3 regions of the Cryobacterium sp. Hh7 genome follow, and region 2 is predicted to be linked to each of the others. Evidence: predicted binding sites of a transcription regulator. Region 2 holds the regulator's gene; each other region holds the start of a gene.

Region 1 (9,865 bases), on a different contig from region 2:
GTGCATCTACGGTCTGGGCACGCCGGAAGGCTACATGCAGGCCATGATCGCCCTGCAGGTGGGGCAGAAGGTCAGTCGCGACTGGTTGGTGCGCAAATTCGTCGCCATGCAGTATAAGCGCAACGATGTCGACTTCTCTCGCGGCAACTTTCGGGTTCGCGGCGACACCATCGAGATCATCCCCATGTACGAAGAGCTCGCGATTCGCATCGAGATGTTCGGCGACGAGATCGAGGCGCTGCACAGCCTGCATCCGCTGACCGGTGACATCGTCAAGACACTCGACGCGGTCTCGGTCTTTCCCGGCTCGCACTATGTCGCGAGCGACGACGTCATGCGCCGGGCGATCGGCACCATTGAAATCGAACTGGCCGACCGCCTCGAGGTGCTCGAGCGCGAGGGCAAACTGCTCGAAGCCCAGCGGCTGCGCATGCGCACCACCTTCGACCTTGAGATGATGGAGCAGATCGGCTTCTGCTCGGGTATTGAGAACTACTCCCGGCACATCGACGCGCGCGAACCGGGGGAGGCCCCGCACTGCCTGCTCGACTATTTTCCCGACGATTTTCTCATGGTCATCGACGAGTCGCACGTGACCGTGCCGCAGATCGGCGCCATGTATGAGGGCGATTCCTCGCGCAAGCGCACCCTCGTCGACCACGGCTTTCGGCTGCCGAGCGCGCTCGACAACCGACCGCTCAAGTTCAACGAGTTCAAGAACCGAGTCGGCCAGACGGTGTATCTGTCGGCCACGCCGGGTAAATACGAGATGGGCATAGCGGATGGCATCGTCGAGCAGATCATCCGCCCGACCGGCCTGATCGACCCGCAAATCATCGTCAAGCCGAGCAAAGGCCAGATCGACGACCTGCTCGAAGAGATCAAGAAGCGTTCTGAACGCAACGAACGCGTGCTGGTCACGACGCTCACCAAGAAGATGGCCGAGAACCTAACCGACTTTCTCACCGAGGCGGGGGTACGGGTGCGCTACCTGCACTCGGACGTCGACACCCTGCGCCGGGTGGAGCTGCTCACCGAACTGCGCGCCGGAATCTACGACGTGCTCGTCGGCATCAACCTGCTGCGTGAGGGCCTCGACCTGCCCGAGGTATCCCTCGTCGCCATCCTCGACGCCGACAAGGAGGGCTTCCTGCGCTCGGCCACGTCGCTCATCCAGACCATCGGGCGCGCCGCCCGCAACGTGTCCGGCGAGGTACACATGTACGCCGACCGGCTCACCGCCTCGATGGAGAAAGCGATCGACGAGACCGACCGCCGCCGCGAGAAGCAGGTCGCCTACAACACGCTGCACGGCATCGATCCGACCCCGCTGCGCAAACGCATCGGCGATATCACCGAGGCCCTCGCCCGCGAAGAGGCCGACACCGCCGAACTTCTCGCCGGTCGCGATGCCCGCCGTAAGTCGTCGACGCCCAACCGCCGGATCGGCCTGGCAGCGAACGGTGCCAACGACCTCGAGTCGATCATCGCCGACCTCAATTCGCAGATGCTCGAGGCTGCTGGCGAGCTGAAGTTCGAGCTCGCCGCCCGCCTGCGTGACGAGCTCTCCGAGCTCAAGCGCGAGTTGCGCCAGATGGAGAAGGCCGGCCACCTGCAGTAACCGCGACCGCGCCAACGACCGGGCCGTCACAGCTCCCGTTTCGGATCAAGGCACGTGTTTGAGAAGCTGGCACTTGTTCAAACCAGGGCCAACTTCTCAAACCAGTGCCAGGAGAGCGGATGCCCCGTCCGACTCAGTCGAACGCGGCCCGATTGCTGAACCGGGTGCGGTTGCCGCCGGCCGTGAGTGCACCACCGACCGCGACGACCGCCGGCAGCGCCACCACGATCAGGGCGAGCTGCAGCCACGGGGGCGTGAACGGCAGCAGAGACTGCCCAGCGGTATCGCGGGTCAGCGACAGCGCGAGCGACGGCACCAGGCCGAGCAGCACCCCAATAATGCTGCCGAGGCCGACGATCACCACCGCCTGCCAGAACCCGAACGCCCGGCGCACCCGTGGAGATGCCCCGAGCGAGGTGAGCACCGCGTTGTCCCGGTGCCCGTCAGCGCGGGCGAGTCCGATGGTGATCGACGCCGTGACCAGGGCGATGATCGCGGTGAGGGCAACGAGAACCCAGCTCCACGATGCGCCGAAGGCCTGTGGCCCTGGCTCGACCTGCACGAACAGACCTGGTTCGACGGCGGTGACGGCCCCCTGCACCTGGTCTTGCTGTGCCTGAGTCGGAGCCGCATTGAGGCTGCTGACGACCATGGTTGGTCGATGGTCCAGCTCCAGGGAATCGGCCGTCTCCGTGAGCATGAAGATCGCATACGGCAGCGGATGCTCCGGCGACTGCACGCTCCCGGCCAGCGCCACGCTGCGGGCCGGTGCCACGGTTGCGTCGAGGGTGGCCATCCAGTCGAGGTGGATCGTGTCATCGACCACGTACTGCTGGTAGGTGCTTACCGCACCGCCGGCGGCGAGCGTGGCCCGGGACTGGTCTGACACCGGCACGCCGAGAATGGCAGCGAAATCTGCTAAGTCGCCCACCCAGATGTGTTCGCTGATGCTCGACATCATCGGATCGAGGTAGTACGGCGTCGGGCAGCGAATGTCGGTGCGATCTTCCTGATGACCGGCCTCCGACCGAGTCGCGTCGCTCGGGCACGCCGTGCCCGGATCGAGGCGCGGGTACGCGAAAACGGGGGCTGTGCTGCCGGTTGCGGTCTCGCCGTCGGCCGGGGTCTCGACCCATGAGGGCGGGTTCGCGACGCTGTTGAGCAGGCGCGCCCGGGAGTCGGGAAAGGCCCCGTCCAAGGCGTTACGAACCTCTGGTCCGCTCTCCAGCAGCATCGTCCCGTACGGCGGTTCGTCGACGTAGGCGTTCAGGCTCACCCAGGCCGTGTCCTCGGGAACAGAATAGTAGTAGTCCTTGATCGAGTTCACCTGGAAGGTCGAGATGAGGCTCATCGCGAAGGCGGCGACGAAAACGCAGCTCATGATGGCAGCGAGGGCCGGCACGCTGCGCCCGGGATTCCGGGCCACGTCCCGGGTCGCCAGTCTGGCGCCAGGGCCGAACCGTGAGGCGAGCCCGGCGGCCCAGCGCAGAATCAGCGGAGCGAGGAACACCGCTCCGAGCTGCATGATCACCGGCCCGGCGATGATCAGGCCGATTCCGAAATTGGCCAGCCACACCTGATAGACGGGGAGGTATGCGGCGAGCTCGACCAGTCCGCCGGTCACAGCGACGATCGCACCGAGGGCCAGCAGGATGATCCCGGCCACTGGGCGTCGCCGCGTCGGGCGCGGCGGACGTAGGGCGCCGCGGAGCGCTCCCAGAACGTCGATCCGGCCGGCTGCCCGGGCCGGCACCGCGGCAGCGCACCAGCCGGCGAGAACGGCGAAGGCCGCGATGATCAGCAGCGACAGCAGATCGAGGTGAAACCCCGGATACCGCGCCGCGCTGCCGTTCGCCGAAATCTGCATGAAGATCCATGCGCCGGCCAGGCCGAGCACCGTTCCCAGGCCCGCTCCGACGGCGCCGAGGATGACGCCGCCGAAGGACATAACGCGAAACAGCATCCGTTTGTCGCCGCCGACGCTGGCCAGGGTTGCCAGGGTGAGCTGCTGGGTTCGGGCGCCGACGGTGAACGCGGCGCCGGCGAGCAGGGCCACCTCGAACAGGGCGAAGCCGCCGAGCAGAATGAGGAATGAATCAAAAAAGCTCAAGGAGACGGTGCCGTCCAGAGGATAGCTGCCCACCGGCGGCGGGTCGAGCAGCACGGAGCGGGAGAGCACGGTGGCGCCGCGCGGGTTGAGGTCGCCGATCTGGCTCCAGGTCAGCGGTGTGTCGGGCAGATACCACTCGGTCAGCAGGTCGGAATCATCGGGCAGGACCCCGTCGAAGGCGCCGGGGAGACCGTAGAACGAGACCGCCGCGTCGTCGAGCGAGGCGCTTCGGATCGTGCCGACGATGGTGAACTCGCCGGGCTCGGGGGCGGTGATCACAGCCGTCGACCCGACCGTTGCCCCCAAGCGGTCGAGCGTGGCGGCGGTTACCATGATCTCGCCATCATTCGCGGGTGCGGAACCGTTGGTGACATCCCATTTTCCGGCGAAGGACGCATCCCACGGCTGTCCCTGCACCGCAGTGAAGGAGCCGAGTCCGTTCTTCGTCTCGGCGACGATGTTGGCCTGCCTTATGGACAACAAACGGGTTCCGGCTGGGAACAGCGCGGCGGCGGTGACGGGCTCCGGCTCGATGGACTGCGCGGCTTCGCCGTTGAATGCCTCGTCGCTCGGCCCCCAACTGCGGTCGTTGAGCGGGTCCTGGGTGAACTTCGGGTCGGGCGACGCGACGATCATCACCCGCGCCTCTGTCGAGCCGAGTTCGAGCATGACCCGTTCGGCCGGGGAGGCGGTGTTGCTCGCTTCCACCGTGGTGATTCCGACCAGTCCGGCCACGGGAATGGCCACGAGCAGCGCGATCAGCGCGCTGCGGCCGCGGGATTGCAGGGCCATTCGCCGGGCGATCCGAAACGCGATCCGGGTACTACCCGAACGCTTCCCGCCAAGCGAACTCGGCTCAACGCTCATGTCGGCAGCCCGCTCAGCAGGCTCGACACAGCGGATGCCCGCGACTCGTCCACAATGCGCCCGTCGCGCAGAAAGACGATCCGGTCGGCCCAGGCCGCGTGGCGGGCATCATGGGTGACCAGAATGCCGCCGGCGCCGGCGTCGACTCGCGAGCGGAGCATCCGCAACACAAGCTCGCCGGTCGTGCTATCGAGCGCGCCGGTGGGTTCATCGGCGAGAATCAACGACCGGCCGCCGACGACGGCGCGGGCGATCGCCACCCGCTGCTGCTGGCCGCCCGACAAATCTGAGGGGAAATGCTGGGCCCGGTCACCGAGCTCGACGATATTGAGCGCATCGAGGGCTGGACGGTGCGCTTTCTTTGACGTCCACCCGTCGAGTTCGAGTGGCAGGCTCACGTTTTCGAGCGCGGTCAGTGAGGGAATTAGGTTGAAATCCTGAAACACGAAGCCGAGGCTGCGCCGGCGCAGGGTCGCGAGTTCGCGGGCCGAGAGCTGGCTCAGCCAGTGCCCTTCGACGACGACCTCCCCGGCCGTCGGTGGGGTGAGTCCGCCGGCCACCGTTAGAAGGGTCGATTTTCCCGAACCGGATGCCCCCATCACGGCCACGAGTTCGCCGCGGCGCACCGACAGGTCGACTCCCGCAAGCGCGGTGATCGCGGTCTCGCCGCGGCCATACTGCATCGAGATTCCGTCGAGCTGCAAGAGAATGTCGGAGCCGGTCATGCGTTGGCCGCTGCAGTCTTGGCCGGGCGACCGCGCTTGGGCACCTCGGTGTTGAGCGGCAGCGGAGCGGCCAGGCCGGCCGCGCGGGCTCTGGCCAGCCGGTGCTCCGAGTGGTCGAGCCAGCGTGCTTCCGCCTCGGCGGCGAAGATGAGCGAGTCGATCACGAGCAGCCAGGCCAGCTGCTCGGATGATTCCGGGTCGGCGGTCGCGTTCTTGGTGCGGGTCAGTTCCTGCAGGGTGCGCATGGTGGCGGTGCGCTGTACCTGAATCACCTGGGCGATGTCGACGCCGGGCAGCGTTACAGCGATCGCGAGCTTGATGGCGAGCTCGTCACGGGTGGCCATTGTACGCACCACGGGGGAGCCGAGCCAGTCGGCGACCTCCGCCCGTCCGGCATCCGTTATCTCGACGTAATTCTGACCGTCGGCGTCGATATCGGCCTTCTGCACCAGACCGTCGCGCTCCAGCCGATCGAGGGTGTTGTAGATCTGGCCAACGTTGAGCGGCCAGGTCGACCCGGTGCGCCGGTCGAATTCGGCCCGCAACTGGTAGCCGTAGCACGGCCCCTGGTTCAGGATGGCGAGCAGACTCTGGCGAACAGACATACGACCTCCGGCAATTCAAACGGCTATTAGTCACCGAGTATATACATACTCTGAAACAATATCGGGATGTGCCGGTGTTCGCTCTCGGCGATGCTTGCTGTCAGGCACTGTCAGCGGCGTTGCATAGACTCAATGAGTGTCGATTACCAAGGTAGAAACAGGTCCCAAACTCAGTGTGCGCGGAGCCCGCGTACACAACCTTCACAACGTAGATCTGGAGATTCCGCGCGATGCGCTCGTGGTCTTCACGGGTCTCTCCGGTTCGGGAAAGTCGTCGCTCGCCTTCGACACCATCTTCGCCGAGGGCCAGCGCCGCTACGTGGAGTCACTCTCGGCCTACGCTCGGCAGTTCCTCGGGCAGGTTGACCGCCCCGACGTGGACTTCATCGAGGGTTTGAGCCCCGCGGTCTCGATCGACCAGAAGTCCACCAACCGCAACCCGCGGTCCACGGTCGGCACGATCACCGAGATCTACGACTACATGCGCCTGCTCTGGGCCCGTATCGGCGTGCCGCACTGCGCGATCTGTGGCGAGATCATCCAGTCGCAGACCGTGCAGCAGATCGCCGACCAGCTGATGGAACTGAAGGCGGGCATCCGCTACCAGGTGGTCAGCCCGGTCATTTCGCAGAAGAAGGGCGAATTTGTCGACCTCTTCCAAGAGCTCGCCGGTGGCGGTTACTCCCGTGCGATCGTCGACGGCACCCAGATTCAGCTGAGCGAACCGCCCACTCTCAAGAAGCAGCAGAAGCACGACATTTCCGTTGTTGTCGACCGTCTGGTCGCCGGCCCCGAACTGCTCAGTCGCCTCACCGACTCGCTCGAAACGGCGCTCAAGCTCACCGACGGCCTCGTGCAGATCAACTTTCTCGACGAGGAAGGCGACAAGGCCTGGCAAAACTACTCCGAGAAGCTCTCCTGCCCGAACAACCACCCGGTGCAGCTGACCGAAATCGAACCGCGCACCTTCTCGTTCAATGCCCCGTTCGGCGCCTGCCCGGAGTGCTCCGGCCTGGGCACCCGCATGTCGGTCGACGAAGACCTGCTGCTCGGCGACCCGGACCTGAGTATCGCCGAGGGTGTCGTGCTGCCCTGGACCACCCAGGGCAAGGGCCTGTTCCAGTACTACGAGAAGCTCCTCGACGGTCTCGCCCGCGACCTCGATTTCTCGCTCGACACCCCCTGGGGTGACCTGACCAGCGAGGTGCAGAACGCCGTCATGCGCGGCGATAACTTCGAGGTGCGGGTCAAATGGAAGAACCGCTACGGGCGTGAAATGAGCTACACCTCCGGCTTCGAGGGTGTCGTGCCCTACATCGAACGCCAGTACCTGCAGGCCGAGAGCGACACCCAGCGGCAGCGCTGGTCGGAATACCTGCGCGAGGTCGACTGCCACGTCTGCAAGGGCACGAGGCTCAAGCCCGAGGTGCTCGCCGTGCTCGTGCACGACGCGAGCATTGCGGATGTCTGCGCGCTCAGTTTGAGCGACGCCCGCGAGTTCATGGACCAGCTCACGCTCACCGACCGCGAGGCCGCCATCGCCGCCCAGGTTCTGCGCGAGATTCGCGCGCGCCTCGACTTTCTCATTCGAGTCGGGCTCAACTACCTCAACCTCGCCCGGGCTGCGGCGACCCTCTCCGGCGGTGAGGCACAACGCATCCGCTTGGCCACTCAAATTGGTTCCGGGCTCACCGGGGTGCTCTACGTGCTCGACGAACCCAGCATCGGCCTGCACCAGCGTGACAACCGTCGCCTGATCGAGACGCTGGTCACCCTGCGCGACCTCGGCAACACGCTCATCGTGGTCGAACACGACGAAGACACCATCAAAACCGCTGACTGGATCGTCGACATCGGCCCCGGTGCCGGGGTCAACGGAGGACACGTCGTGCACTCCGGCTCCTACGAGGGGCTGCTCGCCAACACCAAGTCGCTCACCGGCGACTACCTGGCCGGGCGCAAGTCCATCGCCACCCCGACGACCCGCCGCCCGATCGATCCGGAGCGTCTCATCGGCGTCACCGGTGCCGAGGCCAACAACCTGCAAAAGGTCTCGGTGACGTTCCCGCTCGGCACCTTCACCGCCGTAACCGGGGTCAGCGGATCCGGCAAGTCATCGCTGGTCAACGACATCCTCTACCGCGTGCTCGCCAATCGGCTGAACGGCGCCCGCAAGCTGCCCGGCAAGCACACCAGGGTCACCGGTCTCGAGCAGCTCGACAAGGTCATCCACGTTGACCAGGCACCCATTGGCCGAACCCCGCGCTCCAACCCGGCCACCTACACCGGCGTGTTCGACAAGATCCGCACCCTGTTCTCCGAGACCATCGAATCGAAGACCCGCGGATACCTGCCCGGTCGCTTCAGCTTCAACGTCAAGGGCGGCCGCTGTGAAGCCTGCTCGGGTGACGGCACCATCAAGATCGAGATGAACTTTCTGCCCGACGTGTACGTGGCCTGCGAGGTGTGCGGGGGAGACCGGTACAACCGCGACACCCTCACCGTGCACTACAAGGGCAAGAACATCGCCGAGGTACTCGACATGCCGATCAGCGAGGCGGCCGATTTCTTCGAGCCGATCTCGTCGATCCACCGTTTTCTCAAGACGCTGGTCGAGGTCGGACTGGGCTATGTGCGCCTCGGCCAGAGCGCCACGACCCTCTCCGGCGGCGAGGCCCAGCGGGTGAAACTCGCCACCGAGCTGCAGCGCCGTTCCAACGGTCGCAGCGTATACGTGCTCGACGAGCCGACCACGGGCCTGCACTTCGAAGACGTGCGCAAACTGCTGCTCGTGCTCAACAGCCTCGTCGACAAGGGCAACACCGTCATCGTGATCGAGCACAACCTCGACGTCATCAAGAGCGCCGACTGGGTGATCGACCTCGGCCCAGAGGGTGGTTCCGGCGGTGGCAAGGTACTCGCGACCGGCACCCCTGAGCACCTCGCCACGGTCAAGAAGAGCTTCACCGGTTCCTTCCTGAAGGAGGTCCTGGCTGCCGGCTAGGCGGCCGCGAGGCCATGTCTGATGCCCTGAGCTATCGCCCGAAAACGGGCGAGATTCCCACGACCCCCGGGGTCTACCGGTTTCGCGATGCGACCGGGCGCATCCTCTATGTCGGCAAGGCCAAGAACCTGCGGGCCCGGCTGAGCAACTACTTCGCGCCGCTGTACAGCCTGCACGAACGTACCCGCCGCATGGTCACCACCGCGACCGGGGTCGAGTGGACGGTCGTCGGCACCGAGGTTGAAGCCCTGCAGCTCGAGTGGATGTGGATCAACGAGTTCGATCCGCCGTTCAACGTGCAGTTCAAGGACGACAAGTCCTACCCCTACCTCGCCGTCACCCTGGGCGATGAGGCGCCGCGCGCTCTCGTCACCCGCACCGAGAATATCAAGGGCGCCCGCTACTTCGGGCCGTACCCCAAGGTGTGGGCCGTGCACGAAACCATCGAGCTCATGCTCAAGGCCTTCCCCATCCGTACCTGCAACAACGCCAACTACAAACGGGCCATGCAGAGCGGCAAGCCGTGTTTCGCCGGCCAGATCGGGCGCTGCTTCGGCCCCTGCTCCGGCCTGGTCTCGATGGAGGATCACCGCAAGATCGTCAATGATTTCGTCAGCTTCATGAGGAGTCACGACAAGAAACTCATCAACGAGCTCACCCAGGAGATGAAAGACGCAGCAGCGGCGCAGCAGTACGAAATCGCCGGCAAACGGCGCGACCAGGTGCGGGCGCTCAACGCCGTACTCGAGAAGAGCGCCGTCGTGCTGCGGGACAACGTCGACATCGACCTGTTCGCCATCGAGCAGGACGAGCTGGCCGCCGCCGTGCAGCTGTTCATCGTGCGGGGCGGTCGCATCCGCGGTGTGCGCGGTTGGATGGTCGACAAGGAGCTCGACGTGACCAGGAGCGAGCTCATCGACTCCATGATGCAGA
Region 2 (9,865 bases):
CGAGCACCGGGCGGCCGCCGGCCAGACGACGGTCGACGATGTCGTCACCGCGAACGGACTTGAGCGCTGCCATCACGGCGCTGAACGCTCCAACTCCGGGCACGACGAGACCGTCGGCCTCCAATGCAGTCGTGCGGTCGCTCGTGAGGGTGACCTCGGCGCCGGCCAACTCGAGCGCCTTGACCGCGGAGTGCACGTTTCCGGTTCCGTAGTCGAAGACGACAACCTTCGTCATAGGGCTCCCTTGGTCGACGGAATACCGTGCACCAGCGGATCGAGGGCCTTGGCGAGTCGGAAGGCGCGGGCGAAGGCCTTGAATTCAGCCTCGGCAATGTGGTGCGGATCGCGCCCGCCAAGCAGGGTCACGTGCACGGTCAGGCAGGCGTGAAAAGTAATCGCTTCGAAGACGTGACGCACCATGGAGCCGGTAAAATGTCCGCCGATGAGGTGAAATTCAAAACCGGCCGGTTCGCCCGTGTGCACGAGGTAGGGGCGGCCGGAGATGTCGACCACGGCCTGGGCCAGCGCCTCGTCGAGGGGCACGAGAGCGTCACCGTAACGGGAGATGCCCGATTTGTCACCAAGGGACTGACGAATGGCCTGACCGAGCACGATTCCGACGTCTTCGATGGTGTGGTGCACGTCGATTTCGATGTCGCCGGAGGCGCGCACCGTGAGGTCGGTCAGGGAGTGTTTGGCGAACGCCGTCAGCAGGTGGTCGAAGAACGGAACCGAGGTACGGATGTCACTGACGCCGGTGCCATCAAGGTTCAGAGACAGGTCGATGCTGGATTCACTCGTCTCCCGTTGCAGGTGTGCGACGCGGGGTGCGGGAATGTCAGCAGGTGAGCTCATGGACCTAGTTTATTCGGCTTGGGCGGGCGCAATTTGACCGGGGCCACCACTGCGACCAAGTCGGGCGATGGCGTCGAGGAACAGGGTCGTCTCCTGTTCGGTGCCGGCGGTCACGCGCAGGTGGTGGGCGATGCCCACATCGCGAATGAGAATTCCCTCAGCCAGCAGCGCCTCGAAGGTCTCGTGCGGGTCGGCTACTCCCCCGAACAGTACGAAGTTGCTCCAGCTGCGGTGCGGGGCATAGCCCAGGCCCGCAAGCTCGACAACGAGTCGATCGCGCTGCCCACGAATGTCATCGACCATCGCGAGCATCTCGACGCTGTGCGCCAGGGCCGCGTTTGCGGCCGCCTGGGTCAGGGCCGAGAGGTGGTACGGCAAGCGAACCAGACGCAGGGCATCCGTTACGGCCGGATCGGCAGCCAGGTAGCCCACACGGGCACCGGCGAACGCGAAGGCCTTGCTCATCGTTCGGGAGACGAGCAGGCGTTCCCGGCCAGGCAGCAGGGTGAGCGCGCTCGGGGTGCCGACCGGAGCGAATTCGGCGTAGGCCTCATCGACCACGACGATGCCGTCGGTCGCGTCATAGGCAGCGGCGATGGTCTCGAGGGAGAGCGGCGTACCGGTGGGGTTGTTCGGCGAGCAGAGAAAGACGATATCGGGCTTGGTACGCGTGATCTCGCTCACGGCGGTCGCTGGCGACAGCTCGTAGTCAGCGTCGCGGGCACCGGCAATCCAGGTGGTGTCGGTTCCCGACGCGAGGATCGAGTACATCGAGTAGGTCGGGGCAAAGCCCAGCAGGCTGCGTCCCGGTCCGCCGAAAGCCTGCAGCACTTGTTGCAGCACCTCGTTGGAGCCGTTGGCCGCCCAGATATTCTCGGCGGTCAGTCCTTCGCCGAGGTAGCGGGCGAGCGCCTCGCGCAGGGCGGTGAACTCTCGATCGGGATACCGATTCACCGAGCGGATGGCCTCGGCCAGGCCGGCGAGGATGTCGCGGGCCACCGCTTCAGGAATGGGGTGCGTGTTCTCGTTCACGTTCAGGGCCACTGGAACATGCAGTTGCGGAGCACCGTAGGGCGTCAGGCCGTGCAGGTTGGTGCGGAGGGGAAGATCTTCGAGACTGGTCACCCTCTCCATGCTAGGGCCCCGTACTGCTGCCCATCACTACTTAGGAGTTGGCGGGGATTTCCAGGCGCTGGCCCGGCTGCAGCGTTTCCACCGACAGGGCGTTGATGCGCTTGATATCGGCGACAACGTCGCGCGGGTCGGCGGCGGGAAAGTTCTCTTCAGCAAGGTTCCAGAGAGTTTGGCCGGGTTCGACCGTGATGAATCGGGCTGAACCGACGTCGGTCGGTGAATAGGCCAACGTGGCCACGATGCCGGAGTCGGTTGTGTACGACACGAGATCGATGCCGGTGGCGGCCCCAGAGGCGCCCACCGCTCCCCCATTGACGGCAAATACAAGGGCGCCCAGAACGACCGGCAATGCGGCGAGCGTGGTGAAGACGACTCGCCCACGCCGGGTGAGGCGAAGACGTGTGACGGGCGGGAGAGAAACTGCGGGAGCAAATGCTGTGGTCATGTCAAACCTCCAAGGTAGGCGGGCTGCGAGTCTCGTATTCGGCCCTCGGCCGGGAGGACCGAATACGAAACTATGTTCCGAATATAACTTCGAACAATCGAACATGCAAGCTTTTTCTCGTCTCTGCCCGGAAAATCACGCAACACACTCGAATAAGTGTTTGTTTCAAGGCCGAGAACTGGATAAACTTTCGATAGGTCAATTGCTTGATTGCTACTCAACCAGACACCACCGACATTCCCGCGAGACGTCCTCTAACCCGCGCGGGACCGACGCAAGGAGCGCTTCTCGTGACACAAAGCACCGGCGGTACCCGCGACAAGGGCGGCACTCGGCGCCGCAAGAGTTTGAGCCCGCGCCAGCTCGCCATCCTCGACGTTATTCAGCGTTCGGTCAGCTCGCGCGGCTACCCGCCGAGCATGCGTGAGATCGGTGACGCCGTCGGCCTCGCCTCGCTATCGAGCGTGACTCACCAGCTCAACCAGCTTGAGCTGAGCGGCTATCTGCGTCGTGACCCGAATCGTCCTCGCGCACTCGAGGTACTCATCGAGATTCAACGCGCGCCCGAAGACGTCGGAACCGGCGACCAGGACAGTTTTCACCCGGGCGTGCAGGTCGGCGACGCTGCGATGGTTCCCCTCGTCGGTCGAATCGCTGCCGGCATTCCGATCACGGCAGATCAGCAGATCGACGAGATCTTCCCGCTCCCCCGCCAGCTCGTCGGCCAGGGGGAGCTGTTCATGCTCAAGGTCGTCGGTGAGTCGATGATCGATGCGGCGATCTGCGACGGTGACTGGGTTGTCGTTCGCCAGCAGAAGACCGCGGAGAACGGCGAAATCGTGGCGGCCATGCTCGACAACGAGGCCACCGTGAAGGTACTGCGCAAGCGCGACGGCCATACCTGGCTGCTGCCGCGCAACAGTAACTTCGAGCCCATCGTCGGCGACTACGCCGACATCCTCGGCAAGGTCGTCGCCGTATTGCGCTCGGTCTAGCGAGTCACCTTCAAGCAAAGAAGAGAACAGAAGCACGGCGCGAGGCCCGACCACTAACCGGTGATCGGGCCTGAAGACTACCGGCTGGCGCCAGGTACGCGAGTGAGCTACCGGGTGAGGCTAGCTCTCAGATCGGCAGCGCGGCGATCGCGCACCACCCGGGTCGCAGCCAGCATGTTGTGCAGGGACTGCACCGTCTCCTCGTAGCCACGCGTCTTGAGCCCGCAGTCCGGGTTCACCCAGACCTGGCGTTCGGGGATGGATTCCAGGGCGGTGTCCAGCAGGGTCGTCAGCTCGTCGACACTGGGTACTCGCGGCGAGTGGATGTCATAGATGCCGGCCCCGATGCCGTGGTTGAACCCGCCGGCCTCAATCTGCTGGACCACCTCCATGCGCGAGCGGGCCGCTTCGATGCTCGTGACGTCGGCGTCGAGGTTGCGGATAGCCTCGATGACGACGCCGAACTCCGAGTAGCAGAGGTGCGTGTGAATTTGAGTCGCTTCCGCGACCCCGGCCGTGGCCAGCCGAAAGGAGCCGACCGACCAGTCCAGGTAGTCGGCGTGGTCCTTCTTCTTTAGCGGCAGCAGCTCCCGCAAGGCCGGCTCGTCGACCTGAACGATCTTGATGCCCGCAGCTTCCAGGTCGCCGATTTCATCGCGCAGGGCAAGGGCGACCTGGCGAGCGGTCTCGCCAAGCGGCTGGTCGTCACGCACGAACGACCAGGCCAGAATGGTCACCGGTCCGGTGAGCATGCCCTTGACCGGCTTGGCTGTCAGGCTCTGCGTGTACACCGACCAGTCCACCGTGATCGGGGCCGGGCGCGAGACGTCGCCCCACAGAATGGATGGCCGGGTGCAGCGGCTGCCGTAGGACTGCACCCAGCCGTTCTCGGTCACGGTGAACCCGTCGAGGTTCTCAGCAAAATACTGCACCATGTCGTTGCGCTCGGGTTCCCCGTGCACGAGCACGTCGAGTCCGATCTCTTCCTGCAGGGCGACGACGCGGCCGATCTCGGCGCGCATCAGGTCGCGGTAGTCATCGGCTGGCAGGTTTCCTTTGAGAAACTGGGCGCGTGCCCGGCGAATGTCTGCGGTCTGCGGGAAGGATCCGATCGTGGTCGTGGGCAGCGACGGCAGCTGCAGCGCAACATTCTGAGCAGTCAGGCGATCGGCGTAGGCACCACGGGTGAAATCGGCGTCGGTGAGTGCGGCCGAACGCGCTCGCACCGAACCGTCGCGCACCCCCGGAGCGGCGAGACGCGCGGTCAGCGCGGCAGCGGCATCCGCGAGCGGAATGGCAATGGCCGCCTGCCCCTCAGCGAGGCCGAGCGCGAGGGTGACGACCTGGCCCACCTTCTGGTCGGCAAAGGCCAGCCAGCTGGTCAGGTCGAGCGGCAACGAGGTCTCATCCAGCACGTCGTGCGGCACGTGCAGCAGCGACGTTGAGGTGGATACGGTGACGGAGTCGGACAGCGCGCGCACGCTCTCGGCGCGCTCGAAAGCGCCTGCCAGGTCGCCGCGCCAGATGTTATGCCCGTCAATCACCCCGGCAACGAGGGTCTTGGCGGCCAGCCCGGGCACTGCCTGCGGCAGGGTGCCCCGAACCAGGTCGAGGCCGATCGCCTCGACGGTAGTACTGGCAAGAACCGGCAGGGCATCATCGAGACTGCCGTAGGGCGCCGCGACAAACAGGGCGGGGCGGCCACTGAGCCGACCGAGCACGCCATAAGCGGATGCGACCGCCGCCAGCGTGTCCCCGCGTGGCACATCGATCGATTCGCTGACCAGTCCCGGCTCGTCGAGCTGCACCCAGTCGGCGCCGGCATCCGCTAGCCGGGATAGCAGCGCTGCGTAGACAGGAAGGATGTCGTCGAGCCGGGACAGCGGGGAGAACCCGGCTGGCGCCTCATCGCTGGCCTTGCTGAGCAGTAGAAAGGTGACCGGACCGACGAGCACCGGACGGGTGAGGAAACCGGCCGCCTTGGCCTCGAGAAACTCGCGCACGATGCGGTCACCGGCCAACGAGAACACGGTCTCCGGGCCAATCTCGGGCACGAGGTAGTGGTAGTTCGAGTCGAACCACTTGGTCATCTCAAGCGGCAGGTTCTCGCCCTCGCCGCGGGCCAGGGTGAAATACCCGGCCAGGTCGATGGTTCCATCAGCACCGACGAGCGAGGCAAACCGGGTGGGAATCGCTCCAACGGCGACAATGGTGTCCAGCACCTGGTCGTAGTACGAGAACGACTCGGGGATCGACGAGTCGGCGCGGCCGAGCCCGAGGTCAACGAGCCGTTCCCGGGTGGCCGAGCGCAGTTCGGCGGCCACGCTCTCCACAGCGACCGCGTCGATCGCCCCAGACCAGAACGCTTCGACGGCCTTCTTGAGCTCGCGCCGGCGACCGATACGCGGGTAGCCGAGGATGGTACCGGTGGGAAATGCGGGTGAAATGGGCATGGAGATTCCTTCACTGGAGATTGGTCGTTGGAATGGCGCAAAATAACGAACGAGTTCGCGGCCTACACGCTGAAGCGGGCGTGAGGCCTAAAGCATTACTGCCGGCACCGGAAGCGCCCCACACCCCTCGAGAACCTGCAGCACTGTGTCGTGTTGGTTGAAGGCGTAGAGGTGGAGTCCGGGGGCGCCGCCCGCAAGCACATCCTGCCCGAGGCGCACGGCGTAGTCGATGCCGATCTGGCGCTGCCCTTCCTCGGTCGGTTCGACTTCAAGGTCGATGGACAGGCCGGCCGGCAGCTTCTCCCCGGAGAGCTGCAGAATTCGGCGCAACCGGTTCGGGCTGGTCACCGGCATGATGCCGGGAAGAATGGGAAAGAGCACCCCGGCCGAGCGAGCCCGCTGGATGAAGCTCAGGTAGTCGTCGGCGTGGAAGAAGAGTTGGGTGATGGCGAGGTTGGCACCAGCTGCTTGCTTGGCCAGCAGGGTGTCGATGTCCTGGCTGACCGACCGGGAGTTGGGGTGTCCGTTCGGAAAGGCCGCGACCCCGATGCGCACCTTGCTGCGTTCCGTTTTCACCCCGCGGGCGCCGGGCAGACCCGGAATCACCGTCTCGATGTACGGCACCCGTTCGGTCTGCACGCGGTGAATGAGCTGCACCAGCTCCCCCGCGCTGTGCAGATCCCCGAGAAAAGTGTTGTCGCCTTCGACCGCGCCCGGCGGTGCGTCGCCGCGAATGGCCAGAAAGCTGCGTATGCCGGCGTCGAGGAACTCCCGAATGAGGCGGCTGGCCTCTGCGTGCGAGGAGCCGACGCAGGTGAGGTGCGCCATCGCATCCGCTTCGGTGTGATTTTTGATGTAGCGCAGCACGTCCAGAGAAGAGTTGCGCGAGGAGCCGTTGGCGCCGTAGGTGACCGAGATGAACTCGGGGCCGGCGGCGGCCAGGTGGTCGATAGTGCTCATTAGAGCGGATGCTGCGGCCGCCGATTTGGGCGGGTACACCTCGAACGAGAACGCCGGGCGGGCGTTACACGCGGAAATTCCTGTCGTGGTCATGGTTCCTCATTCGGCAGAAGCAGTACAGCGGGTGATGGCCGGGCGGCCGCGGACGCGCCAGCGTGCTGGCGGTTCTTCGCGGGCGGATGCCGGGCTCGGCTGTCGCTCCATGCCGGGGAATGAATTCCGTCGGCAACGATTGATTAGACAGTAACAACACCAACGTCGAGCGATGCGAATATGACAGTTCGTGTCATCCGTGCGGTCAGACGGCATCTATCCGCTGGCCCAGGGGACGGGATAGGTGTTGAGGCCGCGCGGGTGGCTGGTCCCCTACGGTGTCACCGATTTCGGCGCTTCCCGTACTGCCGGAGACCGGCGGCTACGACGCCTATTCGTTACCTCAAGATCGCGCTGCACACTCGGCGTGATCGTCACCGTCCTCGGTGATGATTGGTCAAGCATCACGTCGAGTGGGTCTGCTGCGTTCATATGTTGCTCCAAGTCTGAAGGGTCCGTCACTACAGACATGTCCGGACGGACTCGAAACGATCATTCGGCAAGTTGATCTCCCTGACCGGATGTGATGAAGTCCGGACAAGGAGCGAGAACGTCGCCGATTTTTCACGCAGACTGAGACTGCGGTCGAATCGACGTACCATGTGGATTTTGCCGTTTGGTGGCGGCATTCTGTGTTCGCTATATGTCGCTGGCGGGGCGCCGAGCGTCCGGAAATATATCTATGCGGTGGCCAGCTCGAGTAGACCGGCGGCGAGACCGAGGAGGGCGCACACGCCGATGGTGCGCAGTGCGGTCCACCGGAGTTTCAGCATGAGCACCGCGGCGACTGCTGCGACGGCGACCGGCAGGATGCTCAGCGAGCTGAGCACGGGCAGCTGGAGTTGCAGCGGCCCGGAGTCGAGGCGGAACGTTTCGGAGAAGAGGATGTTGATGGCGAAGAAGACGGCGAGATTGGCGATGACTCCGACGACCGCCGCAGTGATGCCGGTGAGTGCGCCGGAGAGGTGGCGGTTGCCGCGGAGCCGTTCGATGTGGGGTGCGCCGAGGAAGATGAAAATGAAGCAGGGCACGAAGGTGACCCAGGTGGTCAGGAGTGCTCCGATGATGGCTGCGACCCAGGGGTCGAGGTCGCCGGGGTTGCGGTAGGCGCCGATGAAGCCGACGAACTGGACGACCATAATCAGGGGTCCGGGTGTGGTCTCGGCCAGACCGAGTCCGCGGGCCATTTCTCCGGGGGTGAGCCAGTGGAAGACCTCCACGGCTTGCTGGGCGACGTAGGCCAGCACGGCGTACGCGCCACCGAAGGTGACCAGGGCCATGGTGGAGAAGAACACGCCCTGCTGCGTGAATACCGAGCCGATCCCGGTGAAAAAAACTACGGCGATTATGGGCAGGATCCACAGTGTCAGCCCCACGGCCAGGACCTTGCCCGCGCTCACCGCGGAGGGCTTCCCGGCGTTGAGCGCGTTATCGGCGATGACGGGTTGGATTCCGTCGGGTGCATCGCCGCTGCCGTCGATCTTCTTCGCTACGCCGGGCACATAGCGTGTGAGGAGCCAGCCGGTCAGGGCTGCGATGAGGATCACAACGGGGAAGGGAACTGCAAACAGGGCCAGGGCGGCGAACGCAGCGACGGCGAGCACGACCAAGGCGGGGTGGACGAGGGACCGTCGGCCAACCTTCACAATGGCTTGACCCACGATGATCAGTGTGGCGGCGGCGATGCCGGTGAAGAGAGCTGCGACCACGGGGGCGTCACCGTAGGCCACGAAGATGGCCGACAGGGCAAGGAGGGCGACAACTCCGGGAAGGACGAACAGGGTGCCGGCGACCAGGCCGCCGCGTTTGCCGTTGAGCAGCCAGCCGATGTAGATGGCCAGCTGTTGCGCCTCGGGGCCGGGGAGCATGACACAGAAGTTCATGGCGTGCTGGAAGCGGCGGTGTCCGATCCACCGTTTCTCTTCGACGAGGATGCGGTGCATGACGGCGATCTGTCCGGCCGGCCCGCCGAAAGTCTCGAGCGAGACGAGGAACCAGACGCGCAGGGCGTCTCGGAACGGGACCAGGTCTCGGGTCTCGGCGGCATCCGTTGCGGACGCTGGCCGGGCATTCTTGGGTTTCACAGTGCAGTTCTCGTATCGTCAGGAGGCTTCGCGGCCGTGGAGCAGGCTGCGTCGAAGCGGCCATCGTCGAGGTCGGCCTCATGGACGATCTGGCCGATTTCCAGAGTACGGGATCGGCTAGTTCGTGCCGGCGCAGGATCGTTTCGAACGTGCAGTCAGCGCCCTGGTGGGAGTGCTCAGCGCCGCGCATGTCGAATGCCGTCGCACCTGTCGGAACGTCGGCCGGGTCGGCGACGAAGATGAACTGCGCATCCGCATCGATGAATCGGGTTATGAGCCAGGCGCATGCGGCCCGGTCGATATGCATATGTTCGCGCGTGGCCCACTTCACGATGGCTCAACCTCACCCGAGCCGCCGAGGCCCTCATGATGCCGTCCTCGGGAAAACCCTCACCGCGACCTTTCGCCGTAAATTCATCAACCTCACTGGAGAGTCTCCACCCCAGCACGCCGCATGACTCCGCCGCCCGTCATGCCGAAACCAGCGTCGGGATATGATTATCGAGTTTCCAAACCGGGACCGTTGCGCACGTTGCTCGTGGACGGGCTCCAGAAACCAGAAACGGCCCGCACAACGTGATGAACCGTTGGACGAGCCGTAGCCGGGAAGGACGCCGTCTAGCTAGTGCTCGTCGTAGTGGCCGTCGTGCTCGGCGTGCTTGTGGCCGTCGTGGACGTAGTCCACGTGGTCGTCGTGATTCACGGCCTCGTGGCCGCAGTCAGTGCCGTGAGCGTGGGCGTGGGGCGTGTGCTCGGCCTTGGATTCGTGCTCGTCGTAGTGGTCGCCGTGCAAGGCGTGGTGGTGCGTGCCGTGCACGTAGTCCGTGTGGTCGTCGTGGCTGATGG
Region 3 (9,865 bases), on a different contig from region 2:
TGGGGCGGGGTCACGGCGCCGACCAGCGGCGGCGGGCTCGGCTTCGGGTTCAAGTGGAACATGGGCTGGATGCACGACTCGCTCGAGTACATGCAGGTCGACCCGATGTACCGCTCGTACCACCACAACGACATCACGTTCTCGTTCATCTACGCGTTCAGCGAGAATTTTCTGCTGCCGATCAGCCACGACGAGGTCGTGCACGGCAAGGGCGCCCTGGTGTCGAAGATGCCCGGCGACTCCTGGCAGCAGCTTGCCAACGTGCGCGCCTACCTCTCGTTCATGTGGGCGCACCCGGGCAAGCAGCTGTTGTTCATGGGCAGCGAGTTCGGACAGCGGTCGGAGTGGAGCGAGGAGCGCGGCCTGGACTGGTGGATGCTCGACCAGCCGGCGCACCGCGGCCTGTTCAACCTGGTCGGTCAGCTCAACCGGGTCTACCGCGACAACGCGAGTCTGTGGAGCCGCGACAACGACCCGGGTGGTTTTGAGCTGCTCGACGGCGGTGCCGCGAGCCAAAACATCGTGTCGTTCCTGCGTTGGGACAACCACGGCATTCCGGTCGCGTGCTTCTTCAACTTCGCCGGGCAGCCGCACACGGACTACCGGGTGGGGCTGCCATTCGCCGGAGCGTGGGAGGAGATTCTCAACACGGATGCCGGCGACTTCGGTGGTTCCGGGGTGGGTAACCAGGGCAGCGTCGAGGCCTACAACGAGCCCTGGGCCGGTCGCCCCGCCTCCGCGACCCTGACCCTGCCTCCCCTGGCCGGTCTTTGGCTGCGCCTCCGCCGCTAACTCCCCGACCCTCCATTGCTGGGGGCTGCGCCCAACGACAGCAATCTGGCGACGCAGCATTCATTGAGAATCGGTGGTGTTCAGCCTGTCCGTCGACCCTAGAACGGTGGGGGCTCGGTGGGGTCGGTGTCCCGCGCGGTGTTCCAGCTGCCGTTCCAGTCGCTATTCCACGGATCGCTGATCGGTTCGGCTGGCGGCAGCGGTGCGGGCGGGTCGGGCGGTGGTGGGGCTGGTGGTTCGAGTGGGGATGATGCCTGTGGTGCTGCCTGTTGTTGTTGCGGTGGGTTGATGCGGGTGGCGGGGTCGGTGGCGTAGTGCTTGCCGGCGGGGCTGGTCCAGTGGACGGTGCCGTCGGGGTCGGCGACGGCTTTCCAATCGGAGAAGTGCTTCAGGTTGTGGTGGGCGGGCGAGAGGAAGTGGAGGTTGGTGGCGGTGGTGGGGCCGCCGAATTGTTTATCGATGGTGTGGTCGAGGTCGGAGTGGCCGGCGGAGCGGTTGCAGCCGGGGAACCGGCAGGTTCCATCGCGTAGGCGGAGGTATTTCTTCAGCGCGGCGGGCACGCGGAACGGGGTGGAGCTGACGTCGAGGACGATGCCGGTGTGCGGGTGGGTGAGGACGCGCAGGAAACTCGTCGCCGTCCCAGCGAGCTTGCGGGCCGTCTCCGGATCGATCGGGCCGTAGCCTTCGAGGTCGGCGGGTTCCTCGCTCTGACCCATCAGGGTGAGGACGGGGACGGTGATGTTGACGTTGGCGGTGAGGCCGGCGCCGAGGCCGGTGCCGGTGACGCCCTGCTGGAGCAGGTCGATGGCGACGTCGGCGCGGAGTTGGCTGAGGGTGCGGGGCTCGTCGGGGCCCTGCAGACTGATCGCCGCATCGGTGACCCGGGTATAGACGCCTTGCAGGTCGTCGCCGGCCGCGCGCAGCCAGAGGGTGGCCATGCCGTCCTTATCCGGGAAGAACTGCACCCGGCGGTCGGCCAGACACCGGGTGCGGCGAACGGTGATGCTGTCGGGGTGGAACCGCTCGCGGAGCTTGCGAGCCTTGCCATCGAACTGCGCCGGAGTGAGGCGTTTCGCGTGCGGCAGCAACACCGCCTCCAACTCGGCCCGGGCGGGCTCGGAGACGGAATCGAGCTGGTCGAGCACCTGGCGGGCGTGCCGGAGGGAGATCTCCCCGGTGCGGAGGGCGTCGAGGGTCTGCGGGCGGGATTCGACCAGCACCCGCCTCTCCCGCAGCAGGCCGGACGCTGTGCCGGCCGGGATGCGCAGCGCACAGGCCATTTCAGCGACCAGGCCCTGCTGAGCGGCGAAGGTCGCATCCCAGTCGTACTCATGCTGCGGACCGGCCTGCGGACGGCCGGTCTCAGCACTGTTAGTGGTGTAATCCCACGCCTCCGTCAAGACCTCAGCCTTACTCGCCTGCGCCCAAGCGATGACCTTCTCGAGGTAGAGCACCCGGTCGACGAACTGCGCCTGGTGCCGCTGAAACGGACTCAGCACGTCCGCGGGACTACCAGGGTCCAGACCGGGTTGGTCCGGGTCAGCGTCAGCCGGGTCAGCGTCAGCCGGGTCAGCGTCAGCCGGGTCAGCCTCAGCCGGGTCAGCCTCGCCACGGTCAGCGTCGGCAGGGTCAGTGTGACGCTCGTCAGCGGTGCATCCGTCAGTGGTGCATTCGTCAGCGGTGCATCCGTCCGGGATGAAATCGACCGGGAGGTAGTTGTCCGCGAGGTAATTGGTATACAGGAACTCCTCGCGGAGGTCCTCATCGAAGAGGTGCTCGGGCGGCACCGCAGCGAATACCTCGGTCAGATCGAGGTCGGCCGGAATGGGCGGGCCGTCAATCAACTCCGGGCGGTCAGCCGCCAGACTCACCGGTGCCGGGCTCACTGGTGTCGGGCTCACTGGTGTCGGGCTCACCGATGCCGGGTTGACCAGTTCCAGGTCGAGGTCTTCATATGGGGCGCAGTCTCCGAGCCCCTCGGCCAGTTGGAGCCGCCAATCATCCTGACACTGCGCCCAGAACACCTCGAACTCGGCGCGCTCTTCGAGTGTGGACGGCGGGTAGCCGTGAGCCGCGAAGAACGGATCGACACGGCCCGGCTGTGGAGTCTCGCCGCTCTGGCTCATAGAACAAGTGTACCAAAACCATGCGCCAGAGTCGAGGGTTTCTCAGATATATTTGGATGTCTGTGCGAATATGCATTCGGGCAGACCGCGCGTTCTCGAGACGGCTCGCGCTGGTCGATGGCGGTCTCGGCAAGCTCGACCAACGACAAATGGCCGGGTTCTCCAGACCACTCCGGCCAGTCCACAGCGGTCTCGGCAAGCTCGACCAACGACAAATGGCCGGGATCTCCAGACCACTCCGGTCAGTCCACAGCGGTCTCGTCGGGATCGACCAACGGAAGTCGCCGGGTTTCGCAAGATGCCATCGTTGATCCCTGGGGGTCTCGGTAGGCTCGACCAACGGGGGATGGCCAGGTTTCGCAAGCCACCCGCGTTGGTGTCAAAGGCGGTTTCGACGCGTCCGACCGGCAGCCGGTCACCTGCTTCGCGCAGCAGGTGACCGGTGCCTTCGACTCAGACGTCGGCGGCGGCCGAGGCTGCGGCATCCGTTCGTGCAGCAGTCGCCGCGATCGTCAGGTCCTTAATCTGAAACAGGTCCCCGAATCCGTGAAACGACAGGCTTCCGCCGCAGGACGCTAGTAGAGCAGGGCGGTCAGCCGAGAGCGAGTCGGCGGGACCCGGGGGTCGTCCTGGCCGATGACCTCGAACAGTTCGAGGATGCGCTCGCGAATAGCGTTGCGGCCGGGGGCTGGCTGGGCCGGAAACAGGCTCAGCAGTCGGTCAAAGGCGTCCTCGATGTGCCCACCGGACAGGTCGAGGTCGGCGACCAGCAGCTGCGCGTCGAGATCGTCGGGAGAAGAAGCGGCACCGTTCCGAATCTGGTCGATCGTTTTGCCCTGCAGGCGGGCCAGCAGGCTGACCTGGGCAAGGCCGGCGACGGCCATGGTGTCATTCGGGTTCTGGGCGATCGCCGTGCGGTATTCGCTCTGCGCGGTCGCATAATCGCCGGCCTCGATCGCGGCATAGGCCTCGAGGTGGTGCGGCGGCAGGGGCTCTTCGACGACCTCGGCCGGTTCTCCGTCTGCGGCGGCGGCGGCGGCCGGCGCCTCGGCCGTGCCGGTCACGCCCTGCTGGGCAGCGAGTTCGAGCACGCGGCCGAGCACGTCGCTGATCTGCTCCTCGGCCAGCGGGCCGTTGAACAGCTGTACCGGCTGGCCGGTGATGACGGCGGCGACCGTGGGCACCGACTGGGCCTGAAACGCCTGGGCGAGTTGGGGGTTGGCGTCGATGTCGACGCGGGCCAGTACGAACCGGCCGGCCAGATCGGTGATCAGCTTCTCCAGCACGGTCATCAGCGCCGTGGACGGTTCGCTCCGCGAGGCCCAAAGACCGACGATAACCGGAACGCGCGAGGACAGCTCGAGCAGCTCACCGAAGTTCGCGTCGGTGCCGTCGAGCACGAGGCTCGGCACCGGCACGACACCGGCGGGCGCGCCAGCAGCCGCTGGTGCCGCCGCGGCACCGGGTGTCGCGGGCGCTGCCGCCTGGCCACGGTTGACGAGAGAGGAAAGGTCAACCGCTCCGCGCAGGTTGGATCCGGACGGGGGCAGGTTGGTCATGGAAGCTCCGCAGATTGGGTGAGGCCCTGGGCAAAGCCCAGGAGGATGATTTTTTCGCTCGATCCGGCCGTCGGCACGTAGAACAACAGCTGGTCACTGTAGGTGTTGAGAATGCCCTTCGACGACGACGAGATTCCCGACAGTGCTTTGCTGGCGGCCCCGCTCGGGCTGACCGTGGCACCGTCATTGATCGGTTTGACGATCTCGGTCTCGTTGACGCTGACCGCCACGATGCTGCCCGAGTCGTTGGTGGCCAGGGCGACAGTGCTGCCGTCCCCCGCCGCCGTGCCGAATTCGATCGATGCGGTGGCGGGCAGGGTCGCCTGCCGGTCGGCGCGACTGGCGTCAAACTGGGCGCGGAAGGCATCCACTTCGTCTTCGAACAGGTCGACGGACGGGCTCGCAGCGCCCTGCAGCAGCACATCGGCGTAGGCCGCGGCCAATTCGTTCGGCGGCAAGAGCAGGAGTTTGTTGTCGGGCGCGATCGCCGGCGCCCCGATCAGGGCCGGAGCAACTTCGGGCACTCGCGCAGCCGGCTCAAGCTGGAAGGCGTACTCGATGAGGTAATTCGCCCGCGGTGATTCCTGCTGCAGAATAATTGCGGTCGGTGGAATCTCGGCATCCGTTTCGTTCTGAATCACCGTCATCACCACTCGCGGCCAGGAATTCGTCTGCTGCGGCAGCGTGAAGGTGAGTGGGGCTCCCGGCAAGGCCAGCAGTGGCGGCACTGTCGCGTCGACCGCCCGAATCGCGTAGTTGGCCAAGCGCTGTTCCAGCGCGGGTCCGGTGAACCGGGTCGCGAGAGTGTCCGCGTTGAGGGTCGCATCGGCATCCGCTGTCAGGAGCGAAATCTCGCCCATGATGATTTCAAGCTGCGGGACTGTGACGGCCGGCGGTGCCAGCTCGGCGGCCGCTTCAACCGAGTCGGTAGACACCGGAGTCGGGGTCGGGGTCGCCGTTTCCGTCGTCGTTGCGCTGAAATCCGGCCAAAGATCGGCCGAGCATCCGCTCAGAGCGAGACCGGACACCAAAATCATCGGCAGGATCGCTGTGCGACGGGCGATACCGCGGCGCGACGAGGTGATCTGACTGGCCTTGATGGCCTTCGGCCGGGGTGCGCGCGGCAGCCGCGGCAGGCGCGGTCCGCGCGGAACGTTGCGGCGCGGTCGCCGGGACCGGCGCAGGTGCAACAGGGCCAGCAGGTACAACACGAGTCCGAACAGCAGCAACAGAGCGCCGCCGGCAAGCAGCGGGCCGGCCCACGGGGTGGAATTATCCGATGCCCACGACAAACGGATGTTCGCGGGCGCCGGTTCGACCCCGTCCGAAGCAACGAGCACCGAGATGCCCTCCGGGAGGGTCTGCGTGGTCGTCAACGAATCCGTGTCGCTGATCTCCTCGAGCCACAGGTCGGAACCGGCCGGATTGACGATCAGGGGCTCGGCAGCATCGGCGGCAACCGGCTCATCCGAGCTGTCGTCGTCCGTGTCGGGTTCTACGGCAGCAGTGACAGTTGAGGTCAGTTCGCCCGTTTTTTCGCTCAGTGCCACGGTGGCATAGGCATCATCACCGATCCAGGCGGCCACGTCTTCGGATCGCCCGTAGGCCAAAAAGATGGGTCCCTCGCCGCGTACGTTGATCGTCTGGCTCCCCGGGGAGGCCGCGAGGGCGCTCGGGTCGATCACGGTGTACAAAGTCTCGCCGGTGGCGGTCGAGGTTAGTGAGCTGAAGGCCGGTTCGAGCAGGATAGTTCGCTGCGCGATGCCGAGCACGATCATCACGGCGGCAAGCACGAATGCCACGATGGCTAGAACAAAACGCACGTATCACCCTTCAGCAATTCAGCTGGTTGGTACTGTTCAGTCACTTTGGCTGAACCACGTGACTGAAAGTCCTCAGACACGATTTTCAACGTTACTCCGTTCGCCTGAAAGGAACCTAACAGCCGTCCAGCCTCCATTTGTCAGCCGGCGCGTACCGTACGGGGCACCAACACACTAAAATTAGTAGGGTGCCCCGTAATGCACGATCCATTGAGGGGCCGGGCCCCGCGTGTAAGGAGTACAAGTGTCTGACGACGACGCCGATTTCACCCAGGTCTTTCGTGGCTACGACAAGGATGAGGTCGCCAAGGCTGTTCAATCCCTGCGCCGACAACTCATCCAGGCCAATACCCAAAATGCTGAGGCCGGCCGCGAGGTCAAACGATTGGCCGCCCGCATCGATGACCTCACCGCCGAGATCGAAGAGGTCGGCAGTCCCACGTTCTCCGGTCTGGGCACGAAGTTGGAAAACACCCTTCGCGTCGCGGAGGAACAGTCCACCCGCGTCATCGCCCAGGCCGATATCGACGCGGAGAAACTGCGCGCCACGACCAGCGACGAGGTCGAGCAGCTGCGACGGAATTCCACTGAACAGGCCGAGCGCACCCTTTCCGACGCCGCCGTCAAAGCTCGCCGACTGCTCGACGATGCTCGCATTGAAACGGATGATTTACGCGCACGCACCCAGGACGAGCAGGCCAGGGTCATGCAGGACGCTGCCCGGGACGCCTCTCTGATTCGCGGCTCTGTCGCCACCGAGGCGGCCGAGGCCCGAGCCACAGTGAAACGTGAGGTGTCAGCCATCCGTTCTGAAGCGGATCGCGAAGCCGCCGAGGTGCGCGTCGTCGCGCAGCGTGAGGCCACCGAGGCTCGCGAAGAAGCGGCCGGCCTGACGCGCGAAACAGAACTTATTCGCGCCGAAGTAGCGCTGGAACTCGACCAGCAGCGCGCGACCCTCAAACAGGAAACCGACCAGGCCCGCGTAACACTGGCTGCCGAAACCGACCAAGCTCGTGTGGATCTCGCGCGCGACACCGAAGAAGCCCGCCTGCGCCGCGCACACGAAGCCGAGCAGGCACGCACCCTGCTCGCCGCCGAGGTGGAACAGGGCCGCATCGACGTGGCCCGCGAGATCGAGCAGGCCCGCGCAGTCGCCGAGGTCGAAAGCGCGCAGGCCCAGACTGACCTCGCCCGCGACCTCGAGCGCAAGCGCGTCACGGCCGATCGCGAGATCGAGCAGGCACGTGCCGCCCTGACCGCCGACGTGGAACAGGCCGGCGCCGACCTGACCAGGGACAACCAGCAAGCCCGCCTCGAGGCCGAGGCCGAGGCCGAGCAGGCCCGCATCGACGTACAAACCGAGCTCGCCGCGACCCGGAAGACCGGCCAGCACGAGGCCGCCCAGCTGGCCAGAGAAATCGACCAGGCCCGAGCCGACTTCGATGTCGAGCTGAAAGCCCGCCGCGACGAAGCAGAGCAGGAACACCTCACCTCGCACCAGGAGGCGGTGGCACTGGCGCAGAAATTCCAGACGGATGCCGCCGGGCAGCTCGCCGAGACCACTGAGCGTACGCTTGAACTGCGTGCGCTCAACGAGCAGCTGGACACGGGAGCCCGGGCGGAAGCCAAGGCCAACAAGGACCACGCCAACGAGACTGCCGCGCGCATTCTGCACGACGCCCAGACCAGCGCTTCGGCCCTCGTCGAGGACGCGACGACACGGTCGCGTGCCCTGGTCGCTGACGCCGAAGATCGCATGGCGCAGATTAGAATTGAGCGCGATGCCGTAGCGGGGTACTTTGAAAGCCTGCGCAGCGTTTTGACCCAGGCCGAACGGGTCGCAGCCGAGTAATTCCCTACTCCTGGAGACGACCCGTGAAAATTCAGAATGCGTTTCGGTTCGGACTCGTCGGCACCTTGGGCGTAGGCCTCGGCTTGTTGATCATCACTTCGGTGATCACCCTGCAGACGATCATCATCTACGTGGGAGCCGCGCTGTTCATTGCGCTCGGCCTCGACCCGGCCGTCTCCTGGTTGGAGAAGAAGCGGTTTCCCCGCTGGGCGGCCATTCTGACCGTGGTCGCCGCCGTGCTCGGTGTGCTCACCGGTGTCGTGTTCGCAATCGCTCCGATCATCGTCGACCAGGTCTCCAAGCTGTCCCAGCTCATTCCGGATCTGGTCAAGGCGGTGAACAGTTCAACGTTTCTGAGTGATCTGCAAGAGCAGTTTCCCGGCCTCGACATCACTGGGATCACCAAGACCGTCACCGATTCTCTGGGCGGCAACCTCACCAACATCACGACCACGATCGTTCAGTCGGGCCTCGCGTTTGTCGGTGGCCTGTTCGGTGCCCTCATCATTCTCATTCTCACGCTGTACTTCACCGCCTCCCTCAACAGCATGAAGCGTGCCACCTACCAGCTGGTTCCCGCGTCAAAGCGGGAGCGGTTCACCGATATCAGTGAGCAGATCACCACGGCCGTCGGCCGCTACATCGTTGGACAGGCCGCGCTCGCCTCGGTGAACGGCGTGCTGAGCTTCATCTTTCTCTCGATCATCGGCGCACCGTTCCCGGCGTTGCTCGCCTTCATCGCTTTTCTGCTCTCGCTCGTTCCGCTCGTCGGTACCATCTCGGGTTCGGTCATCATCGTGCTGACCTGTTTGATTCCCGAGATCGGCAGCTCACCCCAGACCGCGCTGGCCGCCGCCATCTACTACCTCATCTATATGCAGGTGGAAGCATACGTTCTCAGCCCAAACATCATGAGCCGCGCTGTGTCGGTTCCGGGCGCTGTCGTGGTGATTGCGGCCCTGGCCGGCGGCAACCTGCTCGGCATTCTCGGCGCGCTGATCGCCATCCCGGTCGCCGCGTCGGTCATCATGATCGTCAAGCAGGTCGTCATCCCCCGCCAGAACGAGCTCTAGCTGCTACAACCGGCTTAGGACGGGTCGCGCAGGCCGTCCGTCCATTCGATGGGTAGAGGCAGCGCGGCGGGGTTGACGGTGGCGACGATCTCGGTGAGAACCCGCCGGGTCAGTTTTTCACCGACCCAGAGGTGTTTGCCGCCCTCGACGGCGACGAACCGAAGGCTGGGCACACTCGCGAACCGCAAGCGAGCAGCATCCGGTCGCAGGTAATCGTCGAATTCGGGAATGACTGCGACCAGCTGCCGCTCATTCCCGGCCCACGCGGCCAGTTCGGCCTTCGTCGTGCGGTGCAGCGGCGGTGACAGCAGAATGGCGCCGCGGATCGGGTGCTCCAGCCCATACTTGAGGGCGAGCTCAGTGCCGAAGGACCAGCCGACCAGCCACGGATTGGGCAGCTGGCGTTCGGCGACGAAGGCCATCGCCGCGGCCACGTCGGCGCGTTCGGTGATGCCCTCCCCGAAGTCACCGCCACTGGTGCCGCGCGGCGACGAGGTCCCGCGGGTGTTGAAGCGCAGTACGGCCAGATCGGCCATCGCCGGCAGGCGGTTGGCCGCCTTGCGCAGAATGTGCGAGTCCATGAATCCACCGGCCGTGGGCAGCGGATGCAGCGTCACGAGCGTCGCCACCGGCGTGCGCC

The links. Region 2 encodes LexA, which represses DNA repair genes until DNA is damaged. Its sites were predicted from a motif close to TCGAACANNTGTTCGA; they were not measured.
Region 1: a site for LexA is predicted at 5,944-5,959, ahead of uvrA (excinuclease ABC subunit UvrA). Genes of this name have one in related genera too.
Region 3: a site for LexA is predicted at 2,983-2,998, ahead of E3T43_RS01870 (HNH endonuclease signature motif containing protein). Genes of this name have one in related genera too.

What each region holds. Positions count from the first base shown of each region.
Region 1 covers NZ_SOHG01000016.1:154,088-163,952, reverse strand. Annotated here, with positions in the region: gene uvrB (excinuclease ABC subunit UvrB) at 1-1,621, shown strand, start outside; gene E3T43_RS05780 (FtsX-like permease family protein) at 1,755-4,523, opposite strand; gene E3T43_RS05775 (ABC transporter ATP-binding protein) at 4,595-5,323, opposite strand; gene E3T43_RS05770 (PadR family transcriptional regulator) at 5,320-5,928, opposite strand; gene uvrA (excinuclease ABC subunit UvrA) at 6,065-8,932, shown strand; gene uvrC (excinuclease ABC subunit UvrC) at 8,947-9,865, shown strand, end outside.
Region 2 covers NZ_SOHG01000040.1:30,519-40,383, forward strand. Annotated here, with positions in the region: gene hisH (imidazole glycerol phosphate synthase subunit HisH) at 1-235, opposite strand, end outside; gene hisB (imidazoleglycerol-phosphate dehydratase HisB) at 232-855, opposite strand; gene E3T43_RS11675 (histidinol-phosphate transaminase) at 865-1,989, opposite strand; gene E3T43_RS11680 (LysM peptidoglycan-binding domain-containing protein) at 2,021-2,434, opposite strand; gene lexA (transcriptional repressor LexA) at 2,725-3,429, shown strand; gene metE (5-methyltetrahydropteroyltriglutamate--homocysteine S-methyltransferase) at 3,537-5,882, opposite strand; gene E3T43_RS11695 (methylenetetrahydrofolate reductase) at 5,970-6,935, opposite strand; gene chrA (chromate efflux transporter) at 7,616-9,019, opposite strand; partial or broken gene E3T43_RS19265 (chromate resistance protein ChrB domain-containing protein) at 9,171-9,326, opposite strand; gene E3T43_RS19270 (hypothetical protein) at 9,642-9,865, opposite strand, start outside.
Region 3 covers NZ_SOHG01000012.1:90,020-99,884, reverse strand. Annotated here, with positions in the region: gene glgB (1,4-alpha-glucan branching protein GlgB) at 1-792, shown strand, start outside; gene E3T43_RS01870 (HNH endonuclease signature motif containing protein) at 891-2,918, opposite strand; gene E3T43_RS01865 (tetratricopeptide repeat protein) at 3,494-4,477, opposite strand; gene E3T43_RS01860 (hypothetical protein) at 4,474-6,300, opposite strand; gene E3T43_RS01855 (hypothetical protein) at 6,545-8,152, shown strand; gene E3T43_RS01850 (AI-2E family transporter) at 8,176-9,225, shown strand; gene E3T43_RS01845 (alpha/beta hydrolase) at 9,240-9,865, opposite strand, start outside.